One region of the Duganella sp. LjRoot269 genome, then DNA from elsewhere that is predicted to be linked to it. Evidence: riboswitches for the same ligand, from Rfam matches in the RefSeq annotation. Region 1 holds a riboswitch; the other holds the start of a gene.
The links. A riboswitch is a leader RNA that binds a small molecule or an ion and turns the genes downstream of it on or off. The one in region 1 is predicted to bind glycine.
Positions count from the first base shown of each region.

Region 2: another riboswitch for glycine. It lies ahead of gcvT (glycine cleavage system aminomethyltransferase GcvT); the one in region 1 lies ahead of ACSQ3S_RS21125 (D-amino acid dehydrogenase).

Region 1 is NZ_CAXUSL020000001.1:4,718,845-4,722,046, forward strand. Features, by position in the region: gene ACSQ3S_RS21115 (GNAT family N-acetyltransferase) at 60-740, opposite strand; gene ACSQ3S_RS21120 (DUF6434 domain-containing protein) at 808-1,023, shown strand; glycine riboswitch at 1,501-1,598, shown strand; glycine riboswitch at 1,606-1,708, shown strand; gene ACSQ3S_RS21125 (D-amino acid dehydrogenase) at 1,763-3,034, shown strand; gene ACSQ3S_RS21130 (tetratricopeptide repeat protein) at 3,076-3,202, shown strand, end outside.
Region 2 is NZ_CAXUSL020000001.1:4,422,254-4,425,455, forward strand. Features, by position in the region: gene ACSQ3S_RS19770 (methyl-accepting chemotaxis protein) at 1-81, shown strand, start outside; gene ACSQ3S_RS19775 (hypothetical protein) at 240-452, shown strand; gene ACSQ3S_RS19780 (ATP-dependent Clp protease proteolytic subunit) at 514-1,074, opposite strand; glycine riboswitch at 1,215-1,313, shown strand; glycine riboswitch at 1,319-1,427, shown strand; gene gcvT (glycine cleavage system aminomethyltransferase GcvT) at 1,503-2,630, shown strand; gene gcvH (glycine cleavage system protein GcvH) at 2,667-3,047, shown strand; gene gcvP (aminomethyl-transferring glycine dehydrogenase) at 3,148-3,202, shown strand, end outside.

The DNA of each region.
Region 1 (3,202 bases):
TCTCAAGACGGGATCGCCTTACTATAAGCTCGACGCCAAGGAGGCCGATGTCGACTGCGTCAAATAAACGCTTCAAATTTCCTTGTCAGGATTAATGGGAGCGGAGGTGGCGGAATCGCCACCGTAGAGTAAGGCGAACGCACGTACCAGCCGAGCGCCGAATAGAGCGCCCGGCCCTCCTCCGTGGCCACCAGTACCCGTTGCGCCGCGCCTGATTGCTGTATCGCCCCCAGCGCCGCCATCAGCACCCTGCCCAGGCCCCGCCGCCGGTGCGCGGCGGCGGTGAAGATGCGGTCGAAAATGAAGACGCCGGCGTATTCAGCCACATGACCGACGGCGGCAAGCGCGCCGTCCTCCGCAAAAATACGCACCGTCGCAATTGGATAGTTCTCCTCCACATCGATCCGATATCCGGCAGGCAGCGGCGGTACCTCTTCGCGGACGCTGTCCTGCATCATCAGGTAAGCGGAGGGCTGGAGCTGCCACCTGGGCGGCACAAGCGCCAGCAATTGCTGGCCGGTGCCGCACATCTTGATCAGGGTGTATGGCGTTGTAATCGACTGGCCCAGCTCGCGTATTCCTTGCTCCGGGCCGGCAAAGACGTAACGCCGGTTTTCATGTGGCAGGCCGCTATCGACACGCAGCCCGCCATGGTCAGGCACCGGCAGCGGCAGACCGTGCGCCAGCGATCGCGCGCCGAGCCAGCCGGCGAGAAGTTCAGGCAGTGACAATACGTGCATTTTTCAGCATTGATGGAATGTTATTCTTGGGCATATGATAAATCCAAAGTCCTCAAAGGAAGTGAAGATGAAATTCGATTGGCATGGCGGAGTGATTTCGCGAACGACCGAAATCGATTCTGGCTACAGGAACACGCAAAACGTCCGGCGCTTTCTCTCCGGTCAGTGCGGTCCCGATTTCAAATTCGACCGCGAACTGATGGCGTGGGTGCGCAATGGTTTGGCGAAGAACATGGGCGACGTGGCGGACGAATGGACGCGACGCCGCGTTGAACGCGGCTGAGTTCGGCCACTTGCGTGCAAGGTCTAAGACCGAGATTCCCGCCGATGAGAAATAGAGGGCTGCTGCAACCGTTTGCGGGCAACATTAACTTAAATTCATCAATTTAAAGTATCAAATCAACCGTTCTCAAAGGAGTACCAATTGAATAGCGACAGATTTACGGGGTATTGCATCCTCGCGGCGGCAGCGATCATCGGTGCAGCTCTCGTCTATCACGCTCAATGTGGACGGTATCAATTTCGTACATCGACTCCACCTGGAATCGTTTGGGTCCTTGACACATTCACAGGTGAGGTGAAAGGCTCAAACAGCTGGAAAACGGGCTCCCCGTGACAATTGCGAGCTGCAATTGCACGGCGGGCGGAAACCCCCATTGAGCGGTATTGACAGTCCCGCCTGCTACGACAGCCAAAAAATAATCGTTTGACGCCTCCTGCTTTTGTTGTAAGCTACCCCTTTGCAAAATGGCCACGAGCCAACGCAGTATCGGGAGAGCCTGTCCAGGAACCCACCCGCACAGCGCCGAAGGAGCAACCGCCCCGGAAACTCTCAGGCAAAAGGACCGATACCGCATTCAAACTCTGAAGAGCAGCCGGACAGACGTCACCCGGCGCACCGAAGGAGCAAGCAGCGTCGCTACCCACGGTCGTTGTGAATCTCTCAGGTCCAGAACAGAGGGGGTGTCCCTGCGCATGTCGCGCATCGACCATTCCCCTTGACGTGCTGGAGCTTTACCCTCATGAAAACCATAGCTATCATCGGCGGCGGCATCACCGGCGTCACCACCGCTTACGCACTCGCCAAGCGCGGCTTCAAGGTCACGCTGCTGGAACGCCATCGCTACGCGGCGATGGAAACCTCGTTCGCCAACGGCGGCCAGCTGTCCGCCTCCAACGCCGAGGTCTGGAACCACAGCGGCACCATCGTCAAAGGCTTGAAGTGGATGCTGAAGAACGACGCGCCGCTGCTGGTCAATCCCAAGCCCAGCTGGCACAAGCTGTCGTGGTTTGCCGAATTCATCGCCGCCATCCCGCACTACCGCGACAACACCATCGCCACCGCCAAACTGGCCGTGGCCGCGCGCCAGCATCTGTTCAGCTGGGCCGACGAGGAAGGCATAGACTTCGACCTCAAGCGCGAAGGCATCCTGCACATCTACCGCAACCGCGAAGGCTTCGAGCGCGCGGCTGAAGTATCGAAGCTGCTGGCACTGGGCGGCCTGCCGCGCCGCGCCGTCACCCCCGAGGAGATGCGCGCCATCGAGCCGACGCTGGCCGGCCAGTACTACGGCGGCCACTACACCGAAAGCGACAGCTCCGGCGACATCCACAAGTTCACCACCGGCCTGGCCCAGGCCGCGCAGCGCCTCGGCGTCGAGCTGCGCTTCGGCCAGCGCGTGACCGCCATGCATGCCGACGCCACCGGCGCCACTGTCACCGTCGAGCAGGAAGGCGGCGACGACACCAGCCGCTACGACGCGGTGGTGGTCTGCGCCGGCACCGCCAGCCGCGCAATGGCGTCCATGCTGGGCGATCACGTCAACGTCTATCCGGTCAAGGGCTATTCGATCACCGTGCACCTGGACGATGCCGCCAGCCAGGCGGCCGCGCCCAACGTCAGCCTGCTCGACGACGCCACCAAGCTGGTCTGCAGCCGCCTGGGCGAAGACCGCTTCCGCGTGGCCGGTTCGGCCGAATTCAACGGTTTCAACCGCGACATCCGCGCCGACCGCATCGCGCCATTGCTGAACTGGGTGCAGCAATGCTTCCCCGGCGTCAGCACCCGCAACGTGACGCCGTGGGCCGGCCTGCGCCCGATGACGCCGGACCTGATGCCGCGCGTGGGCCGCGGCAAGGCGCCGACAGTGTTCTACAACACCGGCCACGGCCACCTGGGCTGGACCTTGTCGGCCGCCACGGCGGACATTATTGCCGAAACGGTACTGTCCGCCCTGGGCGCTCCCTGCTCCAACGTGGGCCAGCGCACCGCGCAAGCCTTGAAAATGGCGTAAACTGCCATCATCTTGAGCCTGTCCCTACAAGGAGATCTGACATGACGGCAAAATCTATCGCACGTATGACCCTGCTGGCGAGCGCCCTGGCGCTGGCGACGCCGGTGTTTGCGGCCGAGCCTACGATCCACGAGGTCTATGTAGCGGCCGAAGCGGGCAAATACACCG
Region 2 (3,202 bases), 300 kb from region 1:
GGCGCACCGGCGGCGGCCGGCGGCAAGCGCGCAAAAGGAAATAGCGGCGCCGCGCAGCAGGCCGAGTGGGAGGAATTTTAAGCGGGCAGCAAGGCATGCTCCTACACGCCACCAAGAGGAATTCCGATAGCGATCCCCTACACGAAAACGCATCATTGCCACACCTGAAACGCGGCGGAATTTCAAGTGTCGGCGCGAATCCGGCGAGTACGTTCTTTCACTTTCGCAAAGGAATCAAAATGAACTCGAATCAAAAAGGTGGCGGTAGTAAACAAGGCTCCAACCAGGGCAGCAGCAAGCAGTCCGGCGGCCAGGGTTCGTCCAGCGGATCGCGCGGCAGCAGCGGCGGCACGCAGGGCGGCACCCATGAGCAGCACGTGGAGGCCGGCCGTCAAAGTCACAAAAACGACGGCAAGAAACAGTCCGGCGGCTCCGGTAATCAAGACCGCTGAATAAGCCGGCGAGGCCGGTGAGGCCAGCGGCGGTCACTGCGGCGCCAGCCCCGGCGCCGCATCAGATGTTTGCCACCCGTTGTCCGCGCGGCGGCGCGAAATCCTTCACCTCATTGATCATCCCTACCACCAGGCCTTCGGACGCCGTCAGGTGCAAATCGGAATATTCGTGGATGCGCCAGTGCTCGGCGGTCAGCTGCACGTGCTCGCGCAGGATCTGCTCGGTGCGGGCGTCGTCCGCCTGCAAGCCCTCGACGATGATGCGCAGCGCGTCCGGCCGGGCGCCGTGCGGCGCGCTGGCGTGCGATTTGTGCACCATGAAGCGCGCCGTGTCGCTGGCGTAGCGCTCCGAGCCGGACAGGAACAGGATCACCGCGATCGAGGCCACCGCGCCGGCGTTGTAGGTGCAGATGCGGATCGGCAGCTTGCTCAGGTAGTTGTACAGGCAGATGCCGTCGCTGACGTAGCCGCCGTTGGACTGGATCAGGATATGGGCGGTGGTGATGCGGTCCTCCGTCATGTCGGCGACCGCGTCGAACACGCGACGCACCATGTCGCTGTTGACGTCGCCGGACAGGGTGAACCACGCGTGGCCCTCGTAAGTAGTTGAATCTTGGCTCATGGCTGGGCTCTCGAATAGGTGTGGTTTATTCTAGCAAATAGTTGTTTTGCGGGCCTTATTGTTGCATTCATTCGTGCGCGGGTATTGTTGCCACCGTTGCCGTCAAGATTGACAATATCGCCCTTCTGACATATATTCCCGAGTCTTGATCGGGAGAGGGTTGCCGGGCGAATTCGCCGGAGCAGCCGCCGAAGGGGCACTACCCAAAAACTCTCAGGCAAAAGGACCGATCAAGGGGCCAGTTTGGCTCAACTCTGGAGAGCGGCCGCGGCATACGCCGGCGGCCCACCGAAGGGGCGCGCGGAGATCCATTTCTCCGTAATCTCTCAGGTACCAAGGACAGAGGGGTCTGCGATCATTGTGGAATCAGCTTTTTAGCCGTTCCTTGTATGTTCTGTTAACCCCTATTCGAATTGGACCGAGGAATCATGACGCTCAAAGCTACCCCACTCAACAACGCCCACCGCGCCGCCGGCGCCCGCATGGTCGATTTCGGCGGCTGGGACATGCCGGTCAACTACGGTTCGCAGATCGAAGAACACAACGCCGTGCGCACCGACGTCGGCATGTTCGACGTGGCCCATATGTGCGTGGTCGACATCAAGGGCGACAACGCGCGCGCCTTCCTGCGCGGCCTGCTGGCCAACAACGTCGACAAGCTGCAGGTGTCGGGCAAGGCGCTGTACTCGTGCATGCTCAACCCGCAGGGCTTCGTCATCGACGACCTGATCGTCTACTTCATCAACGAGAGCTGGTTCCGCCTGGTGGTCAACGCCGGCACCGCCGAAAAAGACGTGGCCTGGATGCAGCAGCAAAACACCGCCACCGGCAGCGGCCTGACGATCACCCAGCGCAGGGATGGAGACGGCGCCAACGCCATGGCCTTGATCGCCGTGCAGGGCCCGAACGCCCGCGCCAAGGTATGGCAGGTGATCCCGGAATCGAAGGAAGGCACGGCCGACATGAAGCCGTTCAACGTGGCCTTCGCCCACAGCCCTGTGTTCGGCGAGGCGATGATCGCCCGCACCGGCTACACCGGCGAAGACGGCTTCGAGATCGGCGTGGCCGCCGACCAGGCCGAGAAGCTGTGGAACGCGCTGGCCGCGGCGGGCGTCAAGCCGGCCGGCCTGGGCGCGCGCGACACCTTGCGCCTGGAAGCGGGCATGAATCTGTACGGCCAGGACATGGACGAAACCGTCAACCCGCTGGACGCCGGCCTGGCCTGGACCATCGACCTGGTCGCCGAGCGCGACTTCATCGGCAAGGCCGCGCTGCAGGCGATGGGCCAGAATGCCCAGTTCGTCGGCCTGATCCTGCGTGAAAAAGGCGGCGTGCTGCGCGCGCACCAGAAGGTCGTCGTGGCCGGCACCGACGCCGTCGGCGAGATCACCAGCGGCACCTTCAGCCCGACCATGCAGCAGGCCATCGCGCTGGCGCGCGTGCCCAACGGCGTGGCCGTCGGCGACACCGTGCACGTCGAGATCCGCGACAAGAAGCTGGCGGCGTCCGTCGTCAAGCTGCCGTTCGTGCGTAACGGTAAAATCCTTGCTGTATAAATTAGTACCCCTGACACCTACCCTCTGGAGCCTTACATGAATATTCCTGCAGACCTGAAGTACACCGAATCCCACGAATGGGTACGCGCTGAGTCTGACGGCACCGTCACCGTCGGCATCACCGAGTTCGCGCAGGACGCGCTGGGCGACATCGTCTTCGTCGAACTGCCGAAAGTGGGCACCACCTACGGCACCGGCGACGACGCGGCCGTGGTGGAATCGGTCAAGGCGGCCAGCGACATCTACGCGCCGATCGCCGGCGAAGTCGTGGCCGTCAACGAAGACGTGGCCAGCGCGCCGGAATCGATCAACACCGACGCCTACAGCGCCTGGCTGTTCAAGATCAAGCCGGCCGACGCCGCAGCGATCAACGGCCTGATGGACGCCGCCGCCTACGGCAAGACCACCGAAGCGTAATTTCGCCGCCACGCCGCACCGTCATTCCCGCTTGCGCGGGAATGACGGCAGCGGCTGATTTGCCGTCCCGCTCACTTACTCAGCTCCCCGCCCCCATATCATGACCCGCACCAGCCTGACCCAACTCGAAGCCCGCGACGCCTTCATCGCCCGCC